2 regions of the Streptomyces sp. NPDC051452 genome follow, and region 2 is predicted to be linked to the other one. Evidence: riboswitches for the same ligand, from Rfam matches in the RefSeq annotation. Region 2 holds a riboswitch; the other holds the start of a gene.
What was found. A riboswitch is a leader RNA that binds a small molecule or an ion and turns the genes downstream of it on or off. The one in region 2 is predicted to bind ZMP and ZTP.
Positions count from the first base shown of each region.

Region 1: another riboswitch for ZMP and ZTP. It lies ahead of ACIBA9_RS28075 (glycine hydroxymethyltransferase); the one in region 2 lies ahead of ACIBA9_RS02190 (bifunctional 5,10-methylenetetrahydrofolate dehydrogenase/5,10-methenyltetrahydrofolate cyclohydrolase).

Region 1 covers NZ_JBITEB010000014.1:115,058-119,608, reverse strand. Annotated here, with positions in the region: gene ACIBA9_RS28085 (hypothetical protein) at 1-61, shown strand, start outside; gene ACIBA9_RS28080 (glutathionylspermidine synthase family protein) at 76-1,260, shown strand; ZMP/ZTP riboswitch at 1,325-1,415, shown strand; gene ACIBA9_RS28075 (glycine hydroxymethyltransferase) at 1,448-2,899, shown strand; gene trpS (tryptophan--tRNA ligase) at 2,946-3,959, shown strand; gene ACIBA9_RS28065 (2'-5' RNA ligase family protein) at 4,096-4,551, shown strand, end outside.
Region 2 covers NZ_JBITEB010000001.1:525,364-529,914, forward strand. Annotated here, with positions in the region: gene ACIBA9_RS02180 (GTP-binding protein) at 1-117, shown strand, start outside; gene ACIBA9_RS02185 (alcohol dehydrogenase) at 232-1,257, shown strand; gene ACIBA9_RS02190 (bifunctional 5,10-methylenetetrahydrofolate dehydrogenase/5,10-methenyltetrahydrofolate cyclohydrolase) at 1,577-2,425, opposite strand; ZMP/ZTP riboswitch at 2,452-2,533, opposite strand; gene ACIBA9_RS02195 (nuclear transport factor 2 family protein) at 2,659-3,024, opposite strand; gene ACIBA9_RS02200 (hypothetical protein) at 3,195-3,497, shown strand; gene ACIBA9_RS02205 (acyltransferase domain-containing protein) at 3,673-4,434, opposite strand.

The DNA.
Region 1 (4,551 bases), on a different contig from region 2:
GGGCGGCGGCGGTGTCCACCGCGGCGGCTTCGGCGGCGGTAAGGGAGGCTCCGGCGGCTGACCGGAGGACCTCGCATGGAACGCCGTACGATCACACCCCGCCCCGACTGGCAGCGCGTCGTCGAGGAGCAGGGACTCGTCTATCCGCTCACCCGCCAGCCCGACGGCTCCCTGCGCCCCTACTGGGACGAGAGCGCCTACTACGTCTTCTCCCTCGACGAGGTCGAGGCGCTGGAGGAGACCGTCGCGGAACTGCACCGCATGTGCCTCGCGGCCGCCGAGCACCTCGTGGCGAAGGACCGCCTCGGCGACCTCGGCATCACCGACCCGCGGGTGGCCGAGGCGGTCACCGAGGCCTGGCGGCGCCGCGCCGAACTCCCGTCCGTCTACGGGCGCTTCGACCTGCGCTACGACGGCACCGGCCCGGCCAAGCTGCTGGAGTACAACGCCGACACCCCGACCTCGCTGGTCGAGGCCGCCTCGCCGCAGTGGTTCTGGATGGAGGACCGCTTCCCCGGCGCCGACCAGTGGAACTCCCTGCACGAGCGCCTGGTCGACGCCTGGCGCGCACAGGCCGCCCTGCTGCCCCCGGGAAGTCCCCTGCACTTCGCGCACTCCTCGGCCGACGAACTCGGCGAGGACCTGATGACGGTCGCCTATCTGAAGGAGACCGCCGAGCAGGCCGGCCTCGACACCGACTGGCTCTCCATGGAGGAGATCGGCTGGGACAGCCTCTCCGGCCGCTTCGTCGACAACCAACTGCGTTTCATCCGCGCCCTGTTCAAGCTCTACCCCTGGGAGTGGCTCACCACCGACGCCTTCGCCGGGCACGTCCTGGACACCCTCGACAACGGCGGCGGCACCGGCAGCACCCTGTGGATCGAACCCGCCTGGAAGATGCTGCTCAGCAACAAGGCGCTGCTGGCGGTCCTGTGGGAGCTGTACCCCGGCCACCCCAACCTCCTGCCCGCCTACCTCGACGGCCCCCGCGAACTGGCCGGATCGTCCGGCTATGTCGCCAAGCCCCTGCTCGGCCGCGAGGGCGAGGGCGTCACCGTGCACCCGCCCGGACGGCCGCCGGTCCTGCGCGACGAGGCCTGCTGCTACCAGCGGCTCGCCCCGCTGCCCGCCTTCGACGGCAACCACGTCGTCCTCGGCGCCTGGGTCGTCCGCGACGAGCCGGCGGGCCTCGGCATCCGCGAGTCGGCCGGCCTGATCACCGACGCGTACGCCCGCTTCCTGCCCCACGTGATCCTCTAGGGCTCCGCGGTCGCTCGGATGGTGGACGCCGCAGCTGTCCCGGTCGGCGTGCCCGGTAGGCTGGCCGACGGGCCGTGACTGGCGCGCTGGGATGGGACGGACCATCGGGGAGCGGCCCGAGCGGGAAAACAGTGCCGTGCGCCTGGGCCGAACGTGAACGCTGCCCGTCCACCGTCCGGAGGTCCCCATGCCAGAGCAGCAGCCCCTCTCCACCGAGTCCACGGCCTTCCGCGCCGCCCTCGACGTCGTCCGCGCGGTGGAACCGCGTATCGCGGACGCCATCGGCCAGGAAGTCGCCGACCAGCGCGAGATGCTCAAGCTGATCGCCTCCGAGAACTACGCCTCGCCGGCCACCCTGCTGGCGATGGGCAACTGGTTCAGCGACAAGTACGCCGAGGGCACCGTCGGCCGCCGCTTCTACGCCGGCTGCCGCAACGTCGACACCGTGGAGTCCCTGGCCGCCGAGCACGCCCGCGAACTCTTCGGGGCCCGGCACGCCTACGTCCAGCCGCACTCCGGTATCGACGCCAACCTCGTCGCCTTCTGGGCCGTCCTCGCCGACCGGGTCGAGGCCCCCTTCCTGGAGAAGACCGGTGTCCGCCAGGTCAACGACCTGACCGAGGCCGACTGGGCGGAGCTGCGCCAGGCCTTCGGCAACCAGCGCCTGCTCGGCATGTCCCTGGACGCCGGCGGCCACCTCACCCACGGCTTCCGCCCGAACATCTCCGGCAAGATGTTCGACCAGCGCTCCTACGGCACCGACCCGGTCACCGGCCTGATCGACTACGAGGCCCTGCGCGCCCAGGCCCGCGAGTTCAAGCCGCTGATCATCGTCGGCGGCTACTCGGCCTACCCCCGGCTCGTGAACTTCCGGATCATGCGCGAGATCGCCGACGAGGTCGGGGCGACCCTGATGGTCGACATGGCCCACTTCGCGGGTCTCGTCGCCGGCAAGGTCCTCACCGGCGACTTCGACCCGGTACCGCACGCCCAGATCGTCACCACGACCACCCACAAGTCGCTGCGCGGCCCGCGCGGCGGCATGGTCCTGTGCGACGACTCCCTCAAGGATCAGGTCGACCGCGGTTGCCCGATGGTCCTCGGCGGCCCGCTCCCGCACGTCATGGCCGCGAAGGCGGTCGCCCTCGCCGAGGCCCGCCGGCCCGACTTCCAGGACTACGCCCGGCGCGTCGTCGACAACTCCCGCGCGCTCGCCGAGGGCCTGACACGGCGCGGCGCCACCCTCGTCACCGGCGGCACCGACAACCACCTCAACCTGATCGACGTCGCCACCTCCTATGGGCTCACCGGCCGCCAGGCCGAGTCCGCCCTGCTGGAGTCCGGCATCGTCACCAACCGCAACGCCATCCCCGCCGACCCCAACGGCGCCTGGTACACCTCCGGCATCCGCATCGGCACCCCCGCGCTGACCACCCGCGGCCTGGGCACCGCCGAGATGGACGAGGTCGCCGGGCTCATCGACCGCGTCCTGACCACGACCGAGGCCGGCACCACCAAGTCGGGGGTGCCGTCCAAGGCCCAGCACGTCCTGGACGGGAAGATCGCGCGGGAGATCTCCCAGCGGGCGACCGACCTGGTGGCGGGCTTCCCGCTGTACCCGGAGATCGACCTCGGCTGACCCTCGGAGACCGATCACCCCCGCACCCTCTGAGACAATGGTGAGCATGGCGACTGACCGACCTCGCGTGCTCTCCGGAATCCAGCCCACCGCCGGCTCGTTCCACCTCGGCAACTACCTGGGCGCCGTCCGCCAGTGGGTGGCCCTGCAGGAGTCCCACGACGCGTTCTACATGGTCGTCGACCTGCACGCGATCACGGTCCCGCAGGACCCCCGCGAACTGCGCGCCAACACCAGGCTCGCCGCCGCCCAGCTGCTGGCGGCGGGCCTGGACCCGGACCGCTGCACGCTCTTCGTGCAGAGCCACGTGCCGGAGCACGCCCAGCTCGCCTGGGTCATGAACTGCCTCACCGGCTTCGGCGAGGCCTCCCGCATGACCCAGTTCAAGGACAAGTCCGCCAAGCAGGGCGCCGACCGGGCCTCCGTCGGCCTGTTCACGTACCCGGTTCTGCAGGTCGCCGACATCCTGCTGTACCAGGCCAACGAGGTGCCGGTCGGCGAGGACCAGCGTCAGCACATCGAGCTGACCCGTGACCTCGCCGAGCGGTTCAACGGCCGGTTCGGCCCGACCTTCACCGTCCCGAAGCCGTACATCCTCAAGGAGACGGCGAAGATCTACGACCTGCAGGACCCGTCGATCAAGATGAGCAAGTCGGCGTCCACGCCGAAGGGCCTGATCAACCTGCTCGACGAGCCGAGGACGACGGCGAAGAAGGTCCGCAGCGCGGTCACCGACACCGACACCGTCATCCGCTTCGACACCGAGAGCAAGCCGGGCGTCAGCAACCTGCTCACCATCTACTCGACGCTCACCGGCGAGACCATCGCCGAGCTGGAGGCGAAGTACGAGGGCAAGGGCTACGGCGCGCTCAAGACGGACCTCGCCGAGATCATGGTCGAGTTCGTGACGCCGTTCCGCGAGCGCACCCAGCAGTATCTGGACGACTCCGAGACCCTCGACTCGATCCTGGCCAAGGGCGCGGAGAAGGCTCGCGCGGTCGCCGCCGAGACCCTCGCGCAGGCGTATGACCGGGTCGGCTTCCTGCCCGCGAAGCACTGAGGCGTACGACCGCACACACGTCCCGGGAACAGAGCGCTGCACATCACTTCGGTTGCGCCTGCCTTGGAGACGGCCGTGGTCGTACAGTCGATACCCGGACGACTGAGAACACAACAGACGTGACGAAGGAGACGACGTGGGGACCGTAACGATCGGCGTTTCGATCGCGGTCCCGGAGCCTCACGGCAGCCTGCTCCAGGAGCGGCGCGCGGGCTTCGGCGACGCCGCGGCTCACGGCATCCCCACGCACGTCACCCTGCTCCCGCCGACCGAGGTCGAGGGGGCCGACCTGCCGGCCGTCGACGCGCATCTCGCCGCGGTCGCCGCGGCCGCCCGGCCGTTCCCGATGCGGCTGTCCGGCACGGGCACCTTCCGGCCCCTGTCCCCGGTCGTCTACGTCCAAGTCGTCCAGGGCGCCGAGGCGTGCGCCTGGCTCCAGCAGCGGGTGCGTGACGCCTCCGGGCCGGTGGCGCGCGAACTGCAGTTCCCGTACCACCCGCACGTCACCGTCGCGCACGGCATCGACGACGCGGCGATGGACCGGGCCTTCGAGGAGCTGGCGGGCTTCGACGCCGAGTGGCCGTGCACCGGC
Region 2 (4,551 bases):
TTCGACCACTACGCGCCGATCACCCGCGGCACGCCTCCACGACGGGCGCGCACCGACCACAACCCGCTGAACCGCAAGGAGTACCTGCTGAACGTCACGCGCAGGGCAGGTGACTGACCTCCAAGCCGAAAAGCCAGGTCACCGCCGCGGGACGACGTTCAGCGCGCGCGATCGACCGGGAGCTGGTCTGCTGGTGCGGGGGACCGTCCTACCCGTTCTCCGGAGAGACAGATGACCAGTTATCGAGTCGCGCAGGTGACGAGCGCGGGCGGCGCCTTCGAGCTGACCGAGCGGGAGGTGCCGCGACCGGGACCCCGCCATGTCCGGGTCGCCGTGGAGGCGTGCGGCATCTGCCACAGCGACTCCCTCTTCGTGAACGACATGCTCCCGGGCGTCACGTTCCCGGTGGTCCCCGGACACGAGATCGCCGGCCGCGTCGAGGAGCTGGGCGAGGACACGCGGGACTGGGGGTACCAGGTCGGCGACCGGGTCGCGGTCGGCTGGTTCGGCGGCAGCTGCGGCCACTGCACCCCGTGCCGCCAAGGCGACTTCATCGTGTGCGTCAACCTCCAGGTCCCCGGCTGGACCTACGACGGTGGCTTCGCCGGCAAGGTGATCGCCCCCGTCGACGCCCTCGCCCGGATTCCCGACGCCCTGTCGGCGAGCGATGCGGGACCCATCGCCTGCGCGGGCGTGACCACCTTCAACGGGCTGCGGCGCAGCTCCGGCCGGCCGGGAGACCTGGTCGCGGTACTGGGCCTCGGCGGCCTCGGCCACCTCGGTGTGCGGTACGCGGTCGCGATGGGCTTCGAGACCGTCGCGATCGCCAGGGGCCAGGAGAAGGCCGACTTCGCCAAGCAACTCGGCGCCCACCACTACGTCGACAGCACCTCGGCGTCCACCTCCGTCGCCGAGGCGCTCCAGTCCCTGGGCGGTGCCGATGTCATCCTCGCCACCGCGGGAAACTCCGAGGCGATCACGGCCACCGTCGACGGCCTGGCGCCCCGCGGGGAACTGGTGGTCATCGGCGCGGACACGGCACCGCTCGGCATCAACCCGGCCCAGCTGCTGCTGGCCGGCCGGGCCGTCCGCGGCCACCCGTCCGGCACCTCGCAGGACGTGGAGGACACCATGGCGTTCAGCGCCCTGCACAACATCCGTCCGATGACCGAGAACGTGCCGTTGGAGGACGCGGGCGAGGCGTACCAGAAGATGCTCGACGGCCGCGCCCGCTTCCGGATGGTGCTCACCCCCTGAGCCCGCCCGCCGCCCGCCCGGGCGGCGGAAACCCCCGCCGTGGCGCCGTCCCCGACCGGCCCCCCGTACGACTGCCGCGGTTCCGCCGCGCGTTCGGCGGCTCGCCGCCACGACCCCCCGGGGCCGTCAGCAAAGTCGGCCCCGAGTACCGACCGGAAGGCCGGTGCCGTGATGTCGTAGGTCGCCTGGACGCTGAGCCACCGGAGCCGTTCCCCCGGGGCCCTGTCCGGGGCCCCTCCGCCGGAGCCGGACCGCTCCGCAGGAGGGGGTAGGCCATGCGGCGCCTCCGCTCCGGTCGGCCTGGTCCGAAAGGAAGGCCCTAGGCTCCGAGCTGCCGGGCGGCGGCGTCGGCCGTCTGGTCCAGCAGTGTGGCGATCGTCATCGGGCCCACGCCGCCGGGCACCGGGGTGATCAGTGAGGCGCGCTCCACGGCCGAGTCGAAGTCGACGTCGCCGACGTTGCCCGGGCTGTAGCCCGCGTCGATCACGACCGCGCCGGGCTTGACGTCCTGTCCGCGGATCAACCGCGGCCGGCCGACCGCGGCGACCAGGATGTCGGCCTCGCGGACCGCCGCCGACAGATCCCGGGTGCGCGAGTGGCAGTACGTCACGGTCGCGTCCCGGGCCAGGAGCAGCATGCCCACCGGCTTGCCGAGGATCGCGCTGCGGCCCACCACCACGGCCCGCTTCCCGGCCGGGTCGACGCCGTACTCGTCGAGCAGCCGCAGGATGCCGCCGGGCGTGCACGAGACGAAGCCCGGCAGACCGAAGCTCATCGTGGCGAACGAGGCGAAGGTGACGCCGTCGACGTCCTTCTCCGGCGCGATCGCCTCGAACGCGGCCCGCTCGTCGACGTGGTCGCCCACCGGGTGCTGGAGCAGAATGCCGTGCACCCCCGGGTCGTCCGACAACTCCCGCAGCGTGCGGACGAGTTCGGCGGTGGTCGTGGTCGCGGGCAGCGCCACGTGACGCGACTTTATGCCCGCCTGGCGGCAGCGGTTCCGCTTCATGCGGACGTAGGTGACGGAAGCGGGGTCCTCGCCGACCAGCACGGTCGCCAGACAGGGCGCGGTGCCGGTACGAGCGGTGAGGTCGGCGGCCTTCTTCGCGGTGTCCTCGACGATACGGCGGGCGAGGGCGGTGCCGTCCATGAGACGGGCCTGGGTCATGCTGCACACTCCTGGGCTGGATCGACTCTCCTCGCCCAGGCGCGCGGCAACCACCACGGACCGCTCCCCGGTGGTTTCTCCACCTCAGCGCCAGTCACGACCCGCGTACAGCGTAACCGAGGGTGTGCCCGGCGGGTCCCGGTGCCGCCCGGGCCGAGCAGGTCCCGGTCGGCCCAGGCGCCGACCGGGACCCTCGCGATCTTCCTCGAACCGGCTGTCCTGCCCGGGAGTTGCTAGGTGTCCCAGGCCTGCACCATCAGCTGCTCGGTGATCTTGCCGTCCCGCAGGACGACCATCGACTCGGCGAGTACGCGGGTGCCGTCCGCGTACTCGCAGGTCTCGCTGAAGGCGGCGCGGTCGCCCTGCATCACGCACTGCTCCAGCTTGTGCGTCATGTCGCGGCTGTAGATGTCGTCCAGCAACTCGGCGATCTTGCCCCGGCCGTGCAGGACGGTGGGGTGGCTGGGCTCGTGGTCGCGGTCGACGATACGGATCTCCGCGTCGTCGGCGTAGAGCGACAGAAGAGTGTTTCCGGTGTTCCCCTCTATGCCCCGGCGCAGTGTCTCCGCGTCGAAGACGGAGCCTGTAGCGGTGCCCATGGTGACCTCCTTCAGGCGCCTGCGGCCCGAGGAGGAACGGGCCGCTCGGCCCACCTTCGAGCGTCCTCCGGCTCCGCGGCCCCGGCAAGCGCAGCCGCCGTACTCCGCCTCACGGGTGAGCGCGCCGCGCCGCCCGTGTCCGGCGGGGGCCCGCCGCCGTTGCTGAAGGCATGATCTCAACACGACGCATCGCCGCCGCCGTCGGTCTGGCCGCGGGTCTCGCCGGTCTCGCCGTACCGTCGGCGCACGCGGCCGCGGGCGGCACCCCGCTCGTCGGGAAGCTCGGCGCGATGGCCACGCTGGACTCGCTCGCCGCCAGTGACCTTCCGGCGCCGGACCGGGACCGGGTGCCCCGGGTCTCCGAACAGCTGAAGTCCCTGGACCACCTCCAGGAGCTGAACCAGCTGAACCAGGTGGAGCAGGTCCTCGCCCCCGCCGCGCCCCTGCTCGGCCTGGCGTCCGCCATCCACTGATCCCGCCCCGGGCACGCGGGCCGTCCCGACCGGGACGGCCCTTCGCGTTCCCGCCACGCCGCACGGCTGCGGCACGCGCGAGCGCGACCGCGGCCGGGGCAACCGCCCTACCGGTGACCCCGGCCGTCGTGGCCGGTCCGGCGTGGGCGGCCCCGCCGCCGTGACATCACCCCCCTCACCCCCCGCCCGTCCGCTCCCGCAGCGCCCGCCAGTCCCGGACCAGGGCGAAGGCCGCGCCCGGTGCCTCGGGCAGGCAGCCGGGAAGCATGCGTGTGAGCGGATCCCCCGGTCCCAGTTCCAGCCAGGTGCGCACACCGTCCCGGTGCAGCCGGCCGGCCGCCTCGGCGAAACGAACCGGCGCGGAGGACACCCAGAACGCCGGCTCGGCGGTCTCGGCGCCCACCGGGCGCGCCGTGAGGTCGGACAGCAGCGGCAGGCGCGGGGCCCGCGGGTGGAGGGTGGCCAGCGTACGGCCGTAGGCGTCGAGGATCCCGGCCGGCCCGGGGGAGTGCGCCGCCGCTCCGGGACGGCCGGCCAGCAGCCGGGCCAGGGTGCCGACCGCGTGGCAGGCGTCCGCCAGCCGGAAGACGCCCGCGGCGTACGCGGCCGCCATCCGCCCGGCCCCCTGGCCGAACACCACGTCCGGCCGGATGCCCCAGCCGTCCAGCAGCCGGTACTGCGCCACCTGGAGCGCGAAGAGCGCCGGGCCGGCGAACGAGGCCCGCTCCAGCAGTGCCGACGTGGGGGTGCCGACCGCCGCGAACAGCACGCGTGACAGCGGTAGTTCCAGATACGGATCGAGGCGGGCGCAGATCTCGTCCACATGGTCGGCGAACACCGGGAAGGCGTTGCAGAGTTCGCCCGCCGATCCGGGCCATGGCGAGACGCCTGCCGAGAACAGGCATGCGGTACGTCCCTTGCGGCCGTCAGAAGGCATGTCTCCATTAGGCCTGCCCCGACGCGAGGCACACACCAGGCGAACTCCCGCACCCCGCAAAAACATTGCCATCATCGAATGGCATTATTCGGTCAAATTCTCACCCGATCGCCGCGC